DNA from 4 places in the Nonomuraea monospora genome. Region 4 is predicted to be linked to each of the others. Evidence: riboswitches for the same ligand, from Rfam matches in the RefSeq annotation. Region 4 holds a riboswitch; each other region holds the start of a gene.
The links. Region 4 has a riboswitch for cyclic di-AMP ahead of ABD331_RS09105 (coiled-coil domain-containing protein). Riboswitches for the same ligand answer to the same signal wherever they lie in the genome.
Positions count from the first base shown of each region.

Region 1 (4,998 bases), on a different contig from region 4:
ATCGGGCACGGTCACCCCGACGTGGTCGATGCCGCGGACGGTCATGCGCTTGCCTCCTATGGATGTGCGGTCACGTACGGCCGCCACGGAGCCTCCCGATCAGTCCCAGCTCGTCCACGCACCGCCCCAGCCCCAGCGCGACACACTCCACCGGCCGCTCGGCCCTGCGCACGGGCATGCACAACGTCTCCCGCAGCCGCCGCCCCAGCCCGCGTAGCAACGCGCCGCCGCCGACCAGCACCGCGCCGCGCTCGCCGAGGTCGGCGGCCAGCTCGGCGGGGCAGCGTTCCACGGTCTCCATGGCGGCCCGCGCGATCGACTCGACCGGCTGCCCGGTGGCCTCGAAGATGTGCTGGACGGGCAGCGTCAGCTCGCGTTCGCGGCCGGTCTCGGGGTCGCGGGCCCGCACCATGACCTCGCCGTCGTGCGCGTGCCGCTTGGCCGTCTCGGCCTCGCGGTCGTCGAGCTGCAGCCCGTGCTCGCGTTCGACGAACCGGACGATCGCCCTGTTGACGGCCTGCCCGCCGTACGGCACGGAGCCGGTCGCCACCACGGACTCGCCGGACAGCACCGCGATCCTGGCGGCGTCGCGGCCGATGTCGATCACCATGTGGCCGGTGCGGTCGTCGGGTGACATCCCGCTGCCGAGCGCGGCGGCCAGCGCGTGCGGAATGAGGCGTACGGTCCTGGCGTCCGCCTCGTACGCGATGCTCTGCAGCGCCTCGCGGTCGATGGGCGTGGAGTCGCAGGGCAGCGCCATGACCAGGCGCGGCCTGGCGTACGGATGCCAGTGCACCTTGCGCAGGAAGTGCCGGATCATGCGGCGGGCCAGCTCGGCGTCGGCGGGCAGCCCGCCGCTGACGGGCCAGTGCGTGCGCCCGCCGGTCTCGGCGACGGCTTCCGCGCCGAACCCGACGATCTTGCCGGTGAGGCCGTCGCACATCACGACGGAGGGCTCGTCGAGCACGATTCCCTTGCGTTTGACGTAGATCCGCGTGCTCGCCGCCCCAAGATCCATCGCCAGGTCACGACCGAGGAGTCTCATCCCCGGATCTATGTCCGCACCCGTCTCAACACAACACCAGGAACGGAGCGGATCCCCTTTACCTGGTGTGATCGACTACGACCTGGAGGCCGGGCGGTACGACGAGACCCGGGGCGGCGGCGGAGGCGGTGCGCGGCCTGGTGCCTGAGCCGTCCGGCGCGCTGGTGGACGTCGCCTGCGGCACGGGGCTGGTGACCGGGGAGCCGGCGGCGCGCGGGCTGCGGGTGCTCGGCGTGGACGCCGCCGCCGGGATGGCGCGGATGGCCGGGACGGGTGCGGGTGGTGCTGGGGGACGGGCGCAGGCTCCCGATGGGCGACCGTTCGGTGGACGCGGTCACCACGATCTGGCTGCCGCACCTGCTCGACGACGCCCGCCCGGTCATCGCGGAGGCGGCCGGGCAGGGGTTGCGGCTGAGCGGGGAGTCGCGGTTCGTCGGTCACGGGCAGGGCCGTTCGGGCGGTCCCGACCCGGTCTTCCGGTTGCTGGCCTTCACTTCGTGGTGAGCCCGGTTTCGCGTCATAAGCGGTGCCGTGCGAAGCTGTGAACTGTCCCCAACACCATGGAGGTCCTCATGGCGGATACACCGGAGCCGGAAGTCAGCGAAACTCCCGAGGACGAGATGAAGCGCAAGTTCCGCGAGGCGCTGGAGCGCAAGCGCAACCAGGGCGCGGGCTCGGGCGCGGGTGGCAGGGGCGGCGACCCATCAAAGATCCACGGGGCGCACGGCCCGGCTGCGAGTAAAAGATCGTTCAGGCGCAAGAGCGGCGGCTGAGGCTGAAATTCGCGCGGGGGTACGGCATGCCGTGCCCCCTTTTTTCTTCCCGTGACAAGGTAGATCTTTATGGCGATTCATGGTGAATAGTTGGCAGATGTCCGATTCCGTGGCTAAGGTAATCGCCATTACCAGCCGGTGACCTAGTCCTTACCCCAGAGGGACCACCGGTTGGCGCCGAATCCCGAACCCTCGGGAACCGGGGAACCACCTCCGTTGGGGTGAATCCGGCCCTGTGCCGGTAGGGCATCTCCACGCCCGAACCCGTCAGCTAACCCGGTAGGCGTGATGGAGAGGACAAGTTACTTCATGCATCAGCGCGTCGTACCCCCGGACCGCGTCTTGCCGGCCGCCCACTGAGCGGCCCCCTTCCCCGAAGACTCGTATCTTGCGCTCCGCGTAGCGACCTCGCGGCGTTCTGCTGCGCCGCGCCCTTTTCCGTGAGTGCAACCTCCCTGTCCCCCAGTGAAGGGTTTTGCTGCTTCATGTCTGCCCGTTTTGGCCTGCGTTCCCTCGCCGTGCTCACCGCCTCCACCGTCGGAGCGCTGACCATCGCCGGCACCGCCGCCCACGCCGACTCCGACACCGACCAGAAGATCCTGCTCAAGGGCTCGACCACCGCCTCGTACTTCTGGGACGACGCCTCCGGCCGCGCCGGTGACACGGGCCTGCCGGCCAGCGGCAAGCCGATGCAGAAGGGGCTGGCCGCCAGCCCGAGCTGGCCGCTGCTGACCGAGGGCTACGTGGTCTACAAGGGCAAGAAGATGCCCTTCTTCGTCGGTGACCGCGGGCCTGGCACGCCGTCCAACCGCGGCATCATGCTGGACCTCGACGCCAAGACCTTCGCCGAGCTGACCGGCGGCGAGTTCAACTCCAGCACGCTGGGCGTGGACGGGATCGGCGGCGAGGGCCACATCGACGTCGACTACGTCATCACCAAGTGGGGCTCCGGGGTGGGCAAGAAGAACTATCCGGTGCCGTTCTCCACCGGCGCGTGGGCCGAGCGCGACACGAACCCCGCGACCCCGCCGCGGCCCGAGGAGGAGTCCTCCTCCGCCGGCGGCCAGCTCCTCAACGCGCCCGTGGGCGAGCCGAAGGAGTCGGGCCTGGTCGGTGGCGCGCTGACGGCGGGCGTGCTGTCCATGGCGGGCGGCGGCCTGATCCTCGGCGGAGAACGCCTCCGCGCCCTCCTCGTACGCTGACCCCGACCTGCGCGGATCCCGACGCGCGCGGATCCCGACGCGCGCGGATCCCGACGCGCGCGGATCCCGACCTGCGCGGATCCCGACGCGCGCGGATCCCGACCTGCGCGGATCCCGACGCGCGCAGATCCCGGCGTGTGCGGATCCCGACCTGCGCTGACCTCGACGCGCACTGATCCGGACGCGCGCCGACCCCAGTGCGCGCTCCCGGAATGCGGACACCTTTACGCGGCGGCCACCAGAATGACATTCTGGTGGTCGTGACCATGCGCGCAGCCGCCAACGGCATCGACATCGCCTACGAGAGCTTCGGCTCACCGGCCGGGCGTCCCCTGCTCCTCATCATGGGGCTCGGCGCCCAGCTCATCCAGTGGGACGAGACGCTCTGCGAGCTCCTCGCCGAGCAGGGACACCACGTCGTACGCTTCGACAACCGCGACGCCGGCCTGTCCACGCACCTGCACGAGCACGGCGCCCCCGCGATGGGAGCGGCGCCGCCCTACCTGCTGGACGACCTGGCCGACGACACCGCGGCCCTCATGGACGTGCTCGGCTGGACGGCGGCCCACATCGTGGGCGCCTCGATGGGCGGGATGATCGCCCAGACGCTGGCGATCCGGCACCCCGAGCGGGTGCTGACCCTGACCTCGATCATGTCCACGCCCGGCCCGTCCATCGCCCCGCCCACGGAGGCCGCCGCCGCGATCCTGATGGGCAGGCCGCCCCAGGGCCGTGAGGCGGTGCTGGAGCAGGCGGTGCGCACCTGGTCGACCATCGGGTCGCCGGGCTACGAGCTGGACCAGGAGCGGATCAAGGCGCTGGCGGCGCTGGCGTACGACCGCTGCTTCGACCCGGCGGGCACGGCCAGGCAGCTCGCCGCGATCATGGGCTCGGGTGACCGCACGGCGGCGCTCGCCCAGGTCAAGGTGCCCGCGCTGGTGCTGCACGGGGAGGCGGATCCGCTCGTGCCGCTGGTGGGCGGGCAGGCCACGGCCGCGGCCATCCCGGGGGCGCGGCTGGTGACGTACCCGGGGATGGGGCACGACCTGCCGCGCGAGCTCTGGCCGAGCTTCGTCGCGGAGATCACCAAGCTGACGTCGGCCTGAGCCCGCGTCGGTGGCCGGCGGTCTGGCACCGCCGTAGAGCCCCCGCCGGTGGCCCGCTCCTCGCGGAGCCGGGCCACCGGAACGGGCGTCAGACCTCCAGCTTCTCCTCGATGCCCCGGAGTTGGTGGCGGGCCATCGCCAGATTGGACCGATTACGGTCGAGCGCCAGGTACAGGAACAGGCCCTTGCCGCTGCGGCCGGTGATCGGCCGGATGATGTGGTACTGGTTGGTCAGCGTGATCAGGATGTCCTCGATGCTGTCCTTGAGCCCGAGCGAGTCGATCGTGCGGAGCTTCGCCTTGACCACTTCGGTGTTGCCCGCCGCGGCGACCTGGAGGTCCATGTCCTTGGAGCCGCCGAGCGCGCCCAGCGCCATGCCGCTGCCGTGATCGACGATGGCGGCCCCGACGGACCCGTCGATGGTCATCATCTCCTTGAGCGACACGTCCATGCCGGCCATGTTCTGTCTCCTCTCATCGTTGTCGAGCTGCGACGGCGGCCACTGCGGCAGCCGTCTTCCTGCCCTCCAGCCGAAGCAGCCCGACGTTCGCGCCGGGTCCGGCCAGGACCGTGAGGACGATGGTGGGTCCGGCGGCGTAGAACGCCGTGAAGCCGGCCGTACCGGAGATGAGCGTCTCCTCGAGCGCGCCCTGGCCGGTGATGACCAGCATGCGTCTGCTCATCGCGAGCAGCGCCGCCGAGAGTGCCGCCGCCTGCTCTCCGGCCTTGCCCGCGAGGTCGCAGGCGAGTTGCAGGCCGTCCACGGTGCAGGCGACGCTTCCTTGTATGTCCGGAGTGCGCTCGCGCAGGAGCGTCATCTCCTCCAGAACCTCTTGTCCTAGCTCCACCGGTGGCCTCCTCCTGAGTGAGGG
Region 1 covers NZ_BAAAQX010000042.1:80,531-85,528, forward strand. Annotated here, with positions in the region: gene ABD331_RS49820 (VOC family protein) at 1-45, opposite strand, end outside; gene ABD331_RS49825 (rod shape-determining protein) at 71-1,045, opposite strand; gene ABD331_RS49830 (class I SAM-dependent methyltransferase) at 1,328-1,549, shown strand; gene ABD331_RS49835 (DUF5302 domain-containing protein) at 1,618-1,818, shown strand; cyclic di-AMP (ydaO/yuaA leader) riboswitch at 1,984-2,119, shown strand; gene ABD331_RS49840 (hypothetical protein) at 2,304-3,020, shown strand; gene ABD331_RS49845 (alpha/beta fold hydrolase) at 3,287-4,126, shown strand; gene ABD331_RS49850 (hypothetical protein) at 4,215-4,586, opposite strand; gene ABD331_RS49855 (roadblock/LC7 domain-containing protein) at 4,600-4,974, opposite strand.
Region 1: linked by a shared signal. The riboswitch ahead of ABD331_RS49840 (hypothetical protein) and the one ahead of ABD331_RS09105 (coiled-coil domain-containing protein) in region 4 are both predicted to bind cyclic di-AMP.

Region 2 (4,998 bases), on a different contig from region 4:
TCGAGCAGCCGCAGCGTGGCCAGCCCGTCGTCCACGATGACGATGCGGCCCGGCCGGGAGGTGAGCCAGCGCAGCTGCACCTTGCCGGAGAAGGCGTCCCCGACGGCCTGCACGCGCCTGGGCATGCGCTCGCGCGGCTCGGCCAGCACCAGGCCGTCGGGCAGCCCCAGGGAGCGCAGCTCGCGCCGCGTGGCCTTCAGCGGCCGCAGGCCCGCCCGCGGCACGACAGCCGTCCGGGGGCCGAGAAGCCCGGCGTGGTGGGCCTCGACGGCGCACAGCATCTGGAGCGGGGACTCCACCCAGGCCGACGCCTGTTCGACCACTCGTTGCCCTCCCAGCGGGGTGATGGCCCGTTAACGACCGCTTCAAGCTAGCCCCACCGCCTTAAGCCCTCAGAAACGCGGCGTGAACAATGGAGGGTATGAATTCGCTCATGCTCAACACTGACGGCGTGCAGATCCCGCAGCTCGGCTACGGGGTCTGGCAGGTCCCGGCCGACGAGGCGGAGAAGGCCGTCTCCACCGCGCTCGAGACCGGCTACCGGCACGTCGACACCGCCGCCGCCTACGGCAACGAGGAGGGCGTCGGGCGGGCCGTGCGCGGGAGCGGGCTGCCGCGCGAGAAGGTGTTCGTGACCACCAAGCTGTGGAACGGCGACCACGGCCGCGCCGAGGCCGCCTTCGACGAGAGCCTCACCAGGCTGGGCCTCGACCACGTCGACCTGTTCCTGATCCACTGGCCGGTGCCGCAGCAGGACAAGTACGTGCAGGCGTGGAAGGCGATGGAGAAGATCTACCGTGACGGCCGGGCCAGGGCCATCGGGGTCTCCAACTTCACGGTGCAGACGCTCACCCGGCTCATGGAGGAGACCGGCATCACGCCCGCGCTCAACCAGATCGAGCTCCACCCGTACCTGCAGCAGCGCGAGATGCGCGCCTTCCACGAGGCCAACGGCATCCTCACCGAGGCCTGGAGCCCGCTCGGGCAGGGCCAGGGGCTGCTCGCCGACCCCGCGCTGGCGGTGCTGTCGGGCAAGTACGGCAAGACGCCCGCGCAGATCGTGCTGCGCTGGCACCTGCAGCTCGGCAACGTGGTGATCCCGAAATCCGTCACGCCCGCGCGGATCAAGGAGAACATCGACGTGTTCGACTTCATCCTCGACACCGAGGACATGTCGGCCATCGGCGCGCTGAACAAAGGACAGCGACTGGGGCCGGATCCCGACACGTTCAACATGACCTGAGTGACGGGCGTGACATTTGTGACGCCGCGCCCTTAATTACATATCCCCCCATAACCCTTCCTTTACCCGCCCTATAACATCGCCGACGTGCGAGATTTCACTTGGGGAATTGCGGCCACCGGCGGTATCGCCCGTACCGTGGGGGCCGCCATCGCGGCGGAGCCCCGCATGCGGGTGGCCGCCGTCGGCTCACGGAGCCTGGCCAGGGCGCAGGCCCTGGCCGCCACGCTGGGGGCGGAGTCGGCGTACGGCTCCTACGAGCAGTTGTGCGCCGACCCGGGGGTGGACGCGATCTACGTGGCCACCCCGCACGCGCAGCACCTGGAGGTCGCCGAGCCGGCCATCGCCGCAGGTAAAGCCGTGCTCTGCGAGAAGCCGCTGGCCGCCACCGTGGACGACGCGGAGAAGATGGTGCGCCTGGCGCGCGAGGCGGGCGTGTTCCTGATGGAGGCCATGTGGATGCGGTTCAACCCGCTCATCCGGCTCATCGCGGACGATCCGCGCTTCGGCGCGCTCCGCTCGGTGCAGGCCACGTTCGGCTTCGCCGCGCCCTACGACCCCGCCCACCGGCTGTGGGCTCCGGAGCTGGGCGGCGGCGCCCTGCTCGATCTGGGGATCTACCCGTTCGGGCTGGCCCAGCTCATCCTGGGCATGCCCGCTGACCTGCGCATCACCGGATCCCTGGCCCCCAGCGGGGTGGACGCGGAGGCGGCCGGGGCATTGCTCTACCCCGGCGGCCGACACGCTCTCGTGGCCGCCTCATTGCTCGGGAATTACCCGAACACCGCCTGTGTTGTAGGTACTCAGATGCGGGCGGACATCCCGGCGCCGTTCTGGGCTCCGCAGCGGATCGTTCTCACCGGGCCCTCCATGGAGCCGGAAGAGCATGTGCTCGATCCGGCGGACAACGGATATGCCGGAGAGCTACGTGAAGTCCGCGCCGCCACGGCCGAAGGCAGGACCGAATCCTCGATCATGCCTCTTGACGAATCCCTTGCCATGATGGGGCTTCTGGCCGACGCTCGCAGGCAGATTGCCTAGCTGAGCTTTTATGGATTTGTAATCCTCTTGCCTCATGTATTACCTTATGGGGCATCTCGGGACATAAGTCCGGTTTGTCCGGCTATGTCTGACCATCGCACGAAACATCGCAGGATCGTCCTGCGACCGCTGAATCCGCCTCCGCGCGGAACCGGGGACCCATGTCTTTGGGGCGAATCGGCACTCCGGTGCCGTAGGGCAGCTTCCACGCCCGAGCCCGTCAGCTAACCCGGTAAGCGGCATGGAAGCAAGGAGCACCTCCCTCGATGGCCATGAACCGTATCAACGCTGTGTCGAAGAGCAACATCGCCCGCGCCGCCCTCGGCGTCACCGTCATCGCCTCCGCCCTCGGCGCGAACGCCATGACGGCCAACGCCGACACCGCCACGGGCGTCGCCGCGGCCACCGCCGCCAAGCACCCCGCCACCGCCCTCGCCGCCCACAAGGCCGGCGCGGCGGACAACGACCGCACCGAGACCAAGATCACCGTCACCGCTGACCAGGTCCTGGCCATGGCCAAGGCCCAGGTCGGCACCTCCGAGAACTCCTACGGCGGCGGCACCAAGTTCCAGCAGTGGTACGCCGGCTCCCAGCGCGCCGGCGAGACCGTCGCCCGCGACGGCGGCAGCCGCTCCGCGTACCTGAACGCCGCCTGGTGCTCGATGTTCGTCTCCTGGGTCGGCGAGCAGACCGGCGCCCGCCCGCAGGTCGGCTGGGACGCCTACACCGTCGCCCACGCCAAGTGGTTCGCCGCCAACCACCGCTGGGGCACCACCGCCAAGCCCGGCGCCGTCGTGTTCTTCGCCTGGGACGGCGGCAAGAGCCTGAGCGACATCCAGCACGTCGGGTTCGTCGTCAAGGACAACCAGAACGGCACCATCTCGACGGTCGAGGGCAACACCGGCAACGGCAAGGTCGAAGAGCGTGTCCGGCCGAAGTCGCAGGTCGTGGGGTACGGGTACCCGCAGTACGCCGGCTGACCGGAACGTTCCAGGCTTCCTGCCCCTTGCCGTAGTGCGATCAGCGCGCGTCCCCTCCGGGGGGCGCGCGCTCTCGCATTTCCTGGCTAGTTCAGGACCACACCCGGTCGAGGAAGCCGGCGATGAGCGGCGCGATCTCCGCCAGGTGCGTCTCCAGCGCGAAGTGCCCCGTGTCGAACAGGTGCAGCTCGGCCCCCGGCACGTCACACAGGTAGGCGCGGGCCCCCGGCTCGGGGAAGAACGGGTCGTCACGGCCCCACGCGATGAGCGTCGGCGGGGTGTGCGAGCGCAGCCACGCCTGCCACGCCTCGTACCGCTCCACGTTCGTGTGATAGTCGAAGGCCAGCGCGACCTGCGCCTCCTTCCGGCCCGGCAGGTCGAGGAAGTACTGGTCGAGTATCCAGCCGTCCGGGGCTACCACGGCGGGGTCGGGCACGCCCGTCTCGTACTGGCCGCGCGTGCCGTCCAGGGTGAGCAGGTCGCGGATCGCCTGCTCGGCGCCCGGGATCTCCGGCCGCAGCGCGACGAAGTCCCTGGCCGCGCCGGACAGGCCCTCGGTGTAGGCGTTGCCGTTCTGCACCACCAGCCCGGCGATCCACTCCGGGTGCCGCCCGGCCAGCCGGAAGCCGACCGGCGCGCCGAAGTCGAACACGTACATCACGAAGCGGGTCAGCCCGAGCCGCCGCACGAACCCCTCCGTGACGTCCGCGAGCCGGTCGAAGGTGTACGTGAAGCCGCCGGGCGCCTCGGTGTGGCCGAAGCCCGGGTAGTCGGGGGCGATCAGCCGGTAGCGGGAGCCGAGGGCGTCCATGAGGCGGCGGAACTGGTGCGAGGCGGACGGGAAGCCGTGCAGGAGCAGCAGGACGGGGGCGTCGGGGCGGTCGGGGTGCGACTCGCGGTAGAAGACGCGGACGCCGTCCACGTCGAGGTGGCCGTGGGTGATGCGGGGCAACATGGCGTTCTAACTCCTTGGGCCTTGTGTATGCATTAGGTATAGCGGTCTCTGATCTAATGGTCAACATGGCTTCATACCGTTAGGTGAACGCCTCGCGTTGGATGGCGTACAGCTCGGCGTACGGGCCTGGGCGGGCGATGAGGTCGGCGTGCGTGCCCTGCTGGACGACGCGGCCCGCGTCCAGGACGACGATCAGGTCCGCCGTCCGCACCGTCGGGAATCGGTGCGTGATCAGGAGCGTGACGGCGCCCGGGTGGCGGCGGGCCGCCTCGGCGTAGCGGGCGAAGACGGCACTCTCGGCCGGGGCGTCCAGGGAGGCGGTCGGCTCGTCCAGGACGAGCAGGAGCGGGTCGCGGCGCATCGAGGCGCGGGCCAGGGCGAGCTGCTGCCACTGGCCGCCCGACGGGCGGTGACCGCGTTCGAACGTGTCGCCCAGCTCGGTGGACAGCCCGTCCGGGAGGCGCGCGATCAGGCTTGTTGCGCCCGCTCCGGTCAAAGCCGACTCCACGGCCCGGCGGTCGCCGAGGCGGGGCAGGTCGCCCACGCCGACCGTCTCGGCGGCGGTCAGCTCGAACCGGGCCAGGTCCTGGAAGACGGCGCTGACCCGCCGCCGCCACGCCTGGGGTGTCAGGCGGTGGAGGGGGATGCCGTCCGCCCGGATCTCGCCGCGGTCCGGGTGGTAGAGGGCGCACAGGAGCTTGGCGAGGGTGGTCTTGCCCGACCCGTGCGCGCCGACCAGGGCTACGGTGGCTCCGGCGGGCATGCGCAGGTCGAGGTCG
Region 2 covers NZ_BAAAQX010000011.1:186,658-191,655, forward strand. Annotated here, with positions in the region: gene ABD331_RS23100 (hypothetical protein) at 1-323, opposite strand, end outside; gene ABD331_RS23105 (aldo/keto reductase) at 422-1,243, shown strand; gene ABD331_RS23110 (Gfo/Idh/MocA family protein) at 1,331-2,284, shown strand; cyclic di-AMP (ydaO/yuaA leader) riboswitch at 2,402-2,538, shown strand; gene ABD331_RS23115 (CHAP domain-containing protein) at 2,551-3,264, shown strand; gene ABD331_RS23120 (alpha/beta fold hydrolase) at 3,356-4,219, opposite strand; gene ABD331_RS23125 (ABC transporter ATP-binding protein) at 4,299-4,998, opposite strand, start outside.
Region 2: linked by a shared signal. The riboswitch ahead of ABD331_RS23115 (CHAP domain-containing protein) and the one ahead of ABD331_RS09105 (coiled-coil domain-containing protein) in region 4 are both predicted to bind cyclic di-AMP.

Region 3 (4,998 bases), on a different contig from region 4:
GGTGGCGCTGGACGACGCGGAGAAGGAGCGCGACTCCGTCGAGAAGGAGCGCGCCGAGATCCGCAAGCTGATCGCCCAGCAGAAGAAGCTGCTGGACAAGCTGGGTGCGTACAACCCCGGCAACCCCAACAGCACGGGCATCAAGTACACCGGGTCGGCCTCCGGCAGCGCCGCCGCGGCGCTGCGGTTCGCGTACGCGCAGGTGGGCAAGCCGTACATCTACGGCGGAACGGGGCCGCGCGGCTTCGACTGCTCCGGCCTGACGCAGGCGGCCTGGGCGGCGGCGGGAGTCTCGCTGCCGCGGACGACGTGGCAGCAGTGGGCGTGGGGGGCCAGCCGCAAGGTGTCGCTCGACGCGCTGCAGCCCGGCGACCTGATCTTCAGTGAAGGGCTCGGACACGTCAGCATCTACGCGGGTAACGGGCAGATCGTCCACGCGCCGCAGACCGGCGACGTCGTCAAGGTCGTCAAGCTCTCCGCCTACGGCCGTTCCCTGGTCGGAGCCATCCGCCCGTAGTCGCGGAGCCCGTTTCGGCCTGCTCTCGCGCGCATTTCCGGCCATCTACGATTCGGCATCGTAGATGGCTTTTCCATGCGCGGGAGCGCTCCCAGTGGCGTGGCTCACGTTTAAACCGTGTCAAATGTGACTTAGGTGACAATTGACGCCTGACAACCAGGCCGATCCGGAAGTGTGAGCAGGGTCACATTATGGTAACAGAACCTGGTGTTCCAGCAGGGGTTTCCGTCTTGACTGACCTCCCTATCTGATCTTTACAACCTGACTCACCCTTTGCCGATCCTTGACCTTTCGGCGTACCTTCTGGCGTCGTCGCGGTGCACAAGCCATGTCGCCGCGAACCCGCATCGGTCCCTCCCGATGTGAGACAGATAAAGATCCGCCGGCCGCTCCCCCGAGCATCCCCACATCATTCGATCGGGGCACGCGGCCTGCCGAATCCGTGCAGCCAGGAGCACGGAGCCGGGGACCCAGCGATCCCAATTCCCCAAGGGATCAGGGGTGAATCGGCGCGCCCATCGCGCCGTAGGGCGACTTCCACGCCCGAATCCGTCAGCTAACCCGGTAGGCGTTCGTGGAAGACACAAGGAGCAATCCTGTCTAATCCCCTGCAGAACCCCCGCCTGTCCCGCCTTGCCCTGAGTGGCGTAGCACTCACGATGACCGTGACGGCCGGAGGTCTGATCCTCCATGCCCCAACGGCTCAGGCGGAGACGACGAGCGAAGCGGCCACTCTGACGACGGTGAAGGCGCGAACCACCGCCAAGACGTCCCAGAAGGCCACGACGGCCCAGCTAAAGGCCGCCAAGCTCGCCCGGCAGAAAGCGAAGGCCCGCAAGGCCGTCGCCGTGGCCAAGAACCAGATCGGTGACCCGTACCGGTACGGAGGCACAGGGCCTGGTTCGTTTGACTGCTCCGGTCTCGTCCAGTTCGCCTGGAAGAAGGCCGGCGTCAAGCTCCCGCGCGTGGCGAGCAGCCAGTTCGCCCGCACCAGACAGAAGGTCTCCTGGCGCAACCTGAAGCCCGGTGACCTGATGTTCTTCAGCGGGCTCGGCCACGTGGGCATGTACGTCGGCAAGGGCAAAATGATCCACTCGCCGCGGACAGGTGAACGGGTACGCATCGACAAGCTGAGCGGATGGCGCCGATCGTCCTTCGTCGGCGCAGTTCGTCCCGGCATGTGAAGAAGCCCCGTCCGGATTCTTGGAGTATTTCCTGGATTCGGACGGGGCTCTCGCACGTCCGGCGCCCGCACGCGGGCAGGGGCACTACGATCGGGCATCGTGTTCGAGCAGGTGAGCCGGCGAGCCGTGGTGGCGGGCCTCCTGCTCCTCGTTCCCGCCGCCGCCACCCCGCTGCCGGACGCCCCCATCCTCCCTCCCGAGCTGCGCGACCTGTGGCCGGGGCGGCGCACGGCCGTCAGCCGCGGAGGCCGCGCCACCGTCGTGGCCCCCGCAACCGTCGCGGCCCCTGCAAACGTCGTGGCCCCTGCAACCGCCCGGCGCGAACCGCTCGACGAGCTGGCGCGCGGGGCCGACGCCGCGGGCGCGCGGGTCTCGGCCGTGCTCGGCAGGCCCGTACGCCCCCTGATCGTCCTGCCGGAGTCGGATCGCGACGCCGCCCGCCTGGCCGGGGCCGCACGGCTCGACGGGCTGGCCGCCGTGGCCGACGGCGGGCGCGTGATCGTCGTGCCGGAGGCGTTCGCCACGCTCAGCCGCATCGGCAGGGACGTGGTGCTGACCCACGAGCTGACCCACGTCGTGGCCGGCACGGAAGGGCTGCCCGTCTGGCTGTACGAGGGTTTCGCCGACTACGTCGGCTACCGCGACGCCGGACTGCCCGTGAAGACCGCCGCCGCCGAACTGGCCGCCGAGGTGCGCGCCGGACGGCTGCCGAACGCTTTGCCCGGACCTGCGGCTTTCGCGGCGGACGGGCGCGACCCGGACCGGCTCGCCCGGGCGTACCAGGAGGCCTGGCTGGCGTGTCGCTTCCTCGCTGACCGCTTCGGTGAGGGGACCCTGGTGTGGCTCTACCGTGCGGCCCGGGCCAGAGGCGTCGATCAGGCGCTCGCCTCGCTGGGGCTCTCCGTCGCCATACTGACGGCACGGTGGCGCGCGTACGTGCGGGATCAGCTCGGGTGAAGGGGAGGCAGATGAGCGATCGAGAAGACATCGGCGACGCGACACGGGAAGAGGAGGTGACGGACGGGGCGATGGCCGCCGTCTGCGCGGCCGGCCATCCGGACGAGGACGCGGCAGGCGGCGAGCGCGCCGGTCCCCGGGAGACGGCGGCGGCATCGGAGACGGCGTTCTCCCCGGAGCCGGTGGCACCGGAGACGGTCGCGTCGGCAGGCGGGGCCGGGGGCGAGCGCCGGGCGGAGGCGGCGGAATCGGAGGACGCCGCGTCCACGCGCCCGGCGGCCATCGCGCTGATCCTCCTGGGCCTGGTGATCCTGGCCGTGACCGCGTTCAGCACCCCTTGGCAGGTCCTGTCCGGCGGCCCGCCCGACCCGGCGCGCGACTTCAGCGCCGCCCAGCTCGCCAGGGCGCGGGCGTTCGACGCGGCCACCACCCTGCCGAGCTACATCGCGCTGGCCCTCACGATCATCATCGCGGGCATCCTGGTCGCCACCCCGTTCAGCGCCAGGGTGCTGGGCAGGCTGAAGGGCCCGTGGTGGGTGCGGGTCGTCCTCGGCACGCTGGTGATCACCGCGCTGGTCGAGCTGGTCAGGTGGCCGCTCGGCATCTGGGTCGAGACGATCCTGCGCGACTTCGGCCTGTCCACGCAGGACTGGGCCGCCTGGGCGGGCGACCGGCTGAAGAACCTCGGCGTGGAGGCGGTGCTGCTCTGCGTCATGCTGCTGGCCCTGGTGGCGCTGGCGCGCAAGGTGCGGCGCTGGTGGATCCCGGCCGCGGTGGGCGCGTTCGCGCTGACGGTGGTGACGTCGTTCGTGTATCCGGTGGTGTTCGAGCCGCTGTTCAACGACTTCTCCTCCATGCGGGAGGGGCCGCTGCGCACGAACCTGCTGGAGATGGCCGAGCGTGACGGCGTTCCGGTCGAGGACGTGCTGGTCGCCGACGCCTCGCGGCGCACGACGGCGCTCAACGCGTACGTGTCGGGCTTCGGCGCCACGCGCCGCATCGTCGTCTACGACACACTGCTGCAGGCTCCGCAGCGGGAGGTCGAGCTGGTCGTGGCGCACGAGCTGGGGCACGCCAAGCACGACGACGTGCTGTACGGCACGCTGGTCGGCGCGCTGGGCGCGGGCTTCGGCGCGATCGCGCTGTTCCTGCTCATCAGGCCGCTGCGGCGGCGCACCGGGATCGCCTCGATCGCCGATCCGCGGTCGGTCGGCGTGGTCATGGGTCTCATGACGTTCGGCTCGCTGTTCATGGGCCCCGCGCAGAACGTGATCAGCCGTCACATCGAGGCCAGGGCGGACGTGCACGCGCTCGACCTGACCGGCGATCCGGCCATGTTCATCGCCATGCAGAAACGGCTCGCCATAACGAATATTTCCGACTTGTCGCCGGATGCGGTGGAATATGTCCTCTATGCCTCCCATCCCTCCGGCCCCGAGCGCATCGCGATGGCTCGCGCATGGGCGAAGCTGAACGGCGTCCCCGAGCCGTGACCCCACCCGTGCGCCCGGCCGACGGCAGCGTGCTCATCGTGACGAACGACTTCCCGCCCAGGCCGGGCGGCATCCAGTCGTTCGTCCACGGGCTCGCGCTGCGCACGCCGGGCGTCACGGTCTACGCCCCCGCCTGGCCGGGCGCCGAGGAGTTCGACCGGCGCCAGCCGTTCAGGATCGTGCGGCACCCGACGCGGCTCATGCTGCCCACCCCGGCCGTCGCGCGCACGGCGGCCGGGCTGGTGGCCGAGCACGGTGTCAGGACCGTGGTGTTCGGCGCGGCGGCGCCGCTGGGGCTGCTCGCGCCGCGCCTGCGCCGGGCGGGCGCGCGGCGGATGGTGATGCTCACCCACGGCCACGAGGCGTCGTGGGCGAGCTCGCCCGGCTTCCGCGCGGTGCTGCGCAGGATCGGCGGGCACGCCGACGTGGTGACCTACCTGGGCGAGTACACGCGCCAGCGGCTGGCCTCCGTCATCCCGGCGGGCAAGCTCGTCCGGCTCGCGCCCGGCGTGGACGTCGCCCAGTTCCACCCCGCGACGGCCGGGGCCGAGCTGGGCCTGGCCGGGCGGCCGGTCGTCGTGTGCGTGTCACGGCTGGTGCCGCGCAAGGGCCAGGACCAGCTCATCAGGGCCTGGCCCCAGGTGCTGCGCTCGGTGCCCGAGGCGGTGCTGCTGCTGGTGGGCGGCGGCCCGTACAGAAAGAAGCTGGAGCGGCTGGCGGCCGGGCACGAGTCGATCAGGTTCACCGGCACCGTGCCGGCGGCGGAGCTGCCGGGCCACTACGCGGCGGCGGACGTGTTCGCGATGCCGTGCCGCACCCGGCTCAGGGGGGTGGACGTGGAGGGGCT
Region 3 covers NZ_BAAAQX010000019.1:204,120-209,117, forward strand. Annotated here, with positions in the region: gene ABD331_RS32925 (C40 family peptidase) at 1-517, shown strand, start outside; cyclic di-AMP (ydaO/yuaA leader) riboswitch at 940-1,103, shown strand; gene ABD331_RS32930 (C40 family peptidase) at 1,177-1,701, shown strand; gene ABD331_RS32935 (gluzincin family metallopeptidase) at 1,801-2,658, shown strand; gene ABD331_RS32940 (M48 family metallopeptidase) at 2,670-4,151, shown strand; gene ABD331_RS32945 (glycosyltransferase family 4 protein) at 4,148-4,998, shown strand, end outside.
Region 3: linked by a shared signal. The riboswitch ahead of ABD331_RS32930 (C40 family peptidase) and the one ahead of ABD331_RS09105 (coiled-coil domain-containing protein) in region 4 are both predicted to bind cyclic di-AMP.

Region 4 (4,998 bases):
CCCTTCATCGACGGCACGCCCACCCCCGCGATCGCCGCCCTCTACCCGCGCTACCCGGAGGCGCGCCCCGTCCGGCTGGGGCTGCTGCGGGAGAGCACCGGCCGCCGCTGGAGCGTGACGCTCCAGCCCGGCCTCTACCCGCGCGAACTCGCCGACCTCCAGGTGGTGCGGTCGAAGCTGCTGGACGGCGGCATCGCCTACGTCCGGGTGTCCGGCTTCGCCTCCGACTCGGCCAAGCGGGCCCTCGCCGCCATCGCCAGGCTGCGTACCGGCAGGACGCTCAACGGCGTCGTGCTGGACCTGCGCGGCAACGGCGGCGGCATCCCCAACGAGGCGGTGCGGCTGGTGAGCGGGTTCGTCCACGGCAAGGTCACCGGCTACCAGTGCGCCGCCGACGGCGCCTGCGAGGCCTTCCGCACCGACGACACCGTGGAGCTGGTCGGGCTGCCGCTGGCGGTGCTGATCGACCGGAGCTGCGCCTCGGCGTGCGAGCACGTCAGCTCCGCCGTCAAGGACCTGCGGATCGGGCGGCTGGTCGGCACCAGGACGGCCGGCGTCATCTCCGGGCCTGCGCAGCCGTACCTGCTGGCCGACAACACCGTGCTGAGCTTCCCCGCCAAGCACCACCTCGGCCCGAACCGCGAGGTGGTCGACAGGATCGGCGTCGCGCCCGACCACCACGTGCCGCCGACCCCGCGCGACGCCGCCGCCGGGCGCGACGCCGCCCTGGCCCAGGCCCTGACCCTGCTGCGCAAGTGAAGAGAACGGATCGCCACATGAGACCTGTTGCGGTGGCGCTCGCCGGGCTGACCGTCCTGGCGGCATCCGCCTGCACCGCGCCCGCCCCGCCCCGGCCCGCCGCCGTGTCGCCCCCGCCGTCCGGCCCCGCCACGCTGCCCGCCCCCACCGGCGAGCACGCCGTCGGCACGACCGTCCTGCACCTGACGGACACCTCCAGGCCCGACCCGTGGAACCTGGACGCCGACGCCAGGCAGCTCAAGGTCACCCTCTGGTACCCGACCGAGCAGCGGGACGGGCGGCGGGCACCGTACATGTCGCCGAAGGAGTCGCAGCTCATGGTGAAGCGGCTCAGGAGCGCGGCGGTGCCGGACGACACGCTCAGCAAGACAGGCACGAACGCCGTCGCGGACGCCGAGCCTGCCGGGCGCGGGCTGCCGCTGGTGGTGCTCTCGCCCGGCTTCACCAAGCCGGTGAGCACGCTCACGTCGCTGGCCGAGGACCTGGCCAGCCGCGGGTACGTCGTGGCCGGCGTCGACCACCCCTACGAGAGCTACGCCACCACCCTGGCCGACGGCACGGTCGCGGAGTGCCTGGCGTGCGACAGCGACGCCGACCCTGGCTTCGGTCCGGGCGTCGTCGGCGGCAGGGCGGCGGACGTGTCGTTCGTGCTCGACCGGTTGCCGGCGAAGTGGGACGGCGCCGGAGTGCTCGACCGCGGCAAGATCGCCATGGTCGGCCAGTCGATCGGCGGGGCGAGCAGCGTCGCGTCCATGCTGGCCGACCCGCGGATCCGCGCGGGCATCGACATGGACGGCACCACCTACGCCCGCATCCCGAAGAGCGGGCTCTCGCGGCCGTTCCTGTTCCTGGGCACGCCGCAGCACGTGCCCGGCGGCCGGGACCTGTCGTGGGAGCGCGACTGGAAGCTGCTGACCGGGTGGAAGCGGTGGATCGTGCTGACAGGCGCGGAGCACCAGTCCTTCACCGACGGGCCGCTGCTGCAGGGCGCGCTCGGCGTCACGCCCGTCAGCGGAACGCTGTCCGGTGAGCGCGCCGCCGAGCTGACCCGCACGTACGTGGCGGCCTTCCTCGACCGGCACCTGAAGGGGCTGCGGCAGCCGATCCTGGACGAGCCGTCACCGCGTTACCCCGAGGCCAAGCTCTGTCCGTCGGCGTGCGCCGCCTCTTAGTTCATCGAGATGTGCACGTGGTCGAAGTGGTTCTCGGTGACGCTGCCACGGTCGGACATCGCGCGCCAGCCTGAGCCCTGGTTGATGCGCTGCTTCCAGATCACGTACTTGACGCCCAGCTTGTCCTTGTTCTGGATCGCCCAGGCCGCGATGCGGTCGCCGAGCGCGTTGTTCGCGGCCGAGGGCATCGAGCCGCCCGTGCTCATCATGAAGTCGCAGGCCCGGCCCAGCGGGTGCTCGCCGCTGGAGCCGGAGCGGAAGCAGCCGACCGTGAACGGCAGCGAGAAGTTCTTCGCCACCTGCGCCTTCATCAGCCGGGTGCGGGCGGTGATGTTGTCGGAGCCGGTGGGCAGCTGGGGCGCCCAGGTGCCGTTGGAGTTGCGGCCCGTCGCGACGGGGACGAGATCCTGGAGCTTGTCCTTGATGTCGTCGATGACGTCCTCGGCCTCGTCGCGCTGCTCCTCCACCTTGGCCGCGTCCGCCTTGATCTTGGTGGTCAGCGCGGCGGCCTCCTGGCTGGCCTTCTTCTTGTCGTCGCGGGCCTTGGCCACGGTCGCGACGAGCGCCTGCTGCTCGGCGGTGAGCTGTTCGAGCAGCGCCGCGGTGCCGGCGTCCGTGGGGAGCATGAAACCGGGCAGCGCGGAGGGGTCGCCGTTCTGGTAGCGCAGGCGGGCGATGTCGGCGACCCGCTGCTCGGCGGCGGCCAGCGTCTGCTCCGCGGTGGACGCCTTGGCCGCGGCGGCCTTGGCGGCGTCCTGCGCCTCGGCCAGCTCGACGCGCTTGAGGTTGTACTGCTCGATCAGCTTGTCGACCTTGCTGTTGAGCTGCTTGAGCTGGGCGCGGAGCTCGGCTTCCGACGGCTTGGGCGCCGCGGCTGCCGCGGGGGTGGCCGACAGGGCGACGGCGGTGGCGGTGAAGAGGCCGATGGCCAGGATCGCGGGGGACGAAGCCGCCACGTAGATGTTCCTCTCCCTCTGCCGGCCGGGTTAGCTGACGGGTTCGGGCATGGGAGTGCGCTTCCCTACCGCCGTAGCGGATTCACCCCAGGTGCGGTTTGGGTCCCCGGCTCCCGGGCGCCTCGCCCGGGATTAGGCCTGCTACCGGGCCGTTACGGCCGGTGCATATGGGGATATTAGTGGTAGATCACGAGTCATGCGACCTTAAGTAGAAATCTATTAGTGATCAATCTGTGATCGAATCAGGCGGGCCGCCTCCTCCGGCAGCACGTCGTTCACGAACGCGCCCATCGCCGACTCCGAGCCGGCCAGGAACTTGAGCTTGTTCGCCGCCCGCCTGATGCTGAACAGCTCCATGTGCAGGTAGCCCAGCTCCCTGCCCTGCCGCACCGGCGCCTGGTGCCAGGCCGCGATGTACGGCATCACCAGGCCGAACAGCCCGTCGAACGCGCGCAGCACCGAGGTGTACAGCGGCGCGAACGCCGCCCGCTCCTCCTCGGTCAGCGCCGCCAGGTCGGGCACCCGCCGGTTCGGGTAGAGGTGCACCTCGAACGGCCAGCGCGCGGCGGCCGGCACGAACGCCGTCCACAGCTCGTTGCCCGCCACCACCCGCGTGCCCGCCTCCCGCTCGGCGGCCAGCACGTCGGCGAACAGGTTGCCCCCGGTGTAGCGGCCGGCGGCGGCGAGCTGCAGCTTGGTCCTGGGCGTGACGTAGGGGTAGGCGTAGATCTGGCCGTGCGGGTGGGCCAGCGTGATGCCGATCTCCTCACCCCGGTTCTCGAAGCAGAACACCTGCTCCACGCCCTCGATCTGGGACAGCTCCGCCGTCCTGTCGGCCCACGCCTCCATGACCAGCTCCACCTGCGAGTCGGACAGCTTGGAGAAGGAGGAGTCGTGATCGGAGGTGAAGCACACCACCTCACACCTGCCCACGCCAGGACGGACCTCGCTCAGGCCGCCCGGCTCCCCGTAGGCCCCGAAATTGGTGGAGAAGGACGGAAACCGGTTCTCGAACACCACCACGTCGTAGTCGTAGGCCGGGATCTCCGTCGAACGCGTGTCGGACGACGGGCACAGCGGGCACTCGGCCGTGCCGCCGGTCGGCAGGAACGTGCGCGTCTGCCGGTGCCCGGCCATCGCGATCCACTCCTCCGTCAGCGGGTCGTAGCGCAGCTCGGAGGCCACCGGCCGGGGGTCGAGCGTCCGCCGGTCGATCGCGCTCCTGTCGGCGTCGTCGCGCCGGTCGAAGTAGATCAGCTCCCGACCGTCGGCCAGATGGGTGATGGTGCGCTTCAAGGGGTGCCCTCCGCGATGATCAGTTCTCCGGCCCGTTCGGCCAGCTCGGTGCGTGCGTCCTCCGGCAGCCCCGCGTCGCTGATGACCACGTCGGCCTCACTCAGCTCGGCGATGGTGCTGATGCCGACCGTGTTCCACTTCGTGTGGTCGGCCGGGACGACCAGCCGGGTCGCGGCCGTCACCAGCTCCCTGTCGGTCTCGGACTCCAGCAGGTTGGGAGTGGTGAAGCCGGCGCGCACGCTCATCCCGTGCACGCCCAGGAACAGCGTGTCCACGTGCAGGCGGCGGATCGCGGCCACGGCGACGGGGCCCACCAGCGCGTCGGACGGCGTGCGCACGCCACCCGTCAGCACCACCGTGCGGTCGGCGCGCGGGTTGCGGTGGAAGACGTCGGCCACCGGGATCGAGTTCGTGATCACGGTCAGCTCGGGCACGCCGATCAGGTGGCGGGCCAGCGCCCACGTGGTGGTGCCCGCCGACAGCGCCACGGCCGTGCCGGGACGCACCAGCGTGGCGGCGTGCCGCGCGATCGCCTCTTTCTCCTGCTGCTGGCGGGCGGACTTGGCGGTGAAGCCGGGCTCCTCGGTGGAGCCTGGGCCGAGCGCGGTCGCGCCTCCGTGCACCTTCTCCAGCAGCCCGCGCTCGGCCAGTACCTCGAGGTCGCGGCGGATGGTCATGTCGGAGACGCCCAGCTCGCGGACGAGGTCGGCGACCCGGACGCCACCGTTGCTGCGCACGCGTTCGAGAATCGCCTGCTGACGCTGCTGTGCGAGCACGCCCGCTCCTTCCAACAGATTCCACCAAATTATGACACG
Region 4 covers NZ_BAAAQX010000004.1:15,992-20,989, reverse strand. Annotated here, with positions in the region: gene ABD331_RS09115 (S41 family peptidase) at 1-759, shown strand, start outside; gene ABD331_RS09110 (alpha/beta hydrolase family protein) at 777-1,931, shown strand; gene ABD331_RS09105 (coiled-coil domain-containing protein) at 1,928-2,887, opposite strand; cyclic di-AMP (ydaO/yuaA leader) riboswitch at 2,893-3,036, opposite strand; gene galT (galactose-1-phosphate uridylyltransferase) at 3,107-4,183, opposite strand; gene ABD331_RS09095 (DeoR/GlpR family DNA-binding transcription regulator) at 4,180-4,959, opposite strand.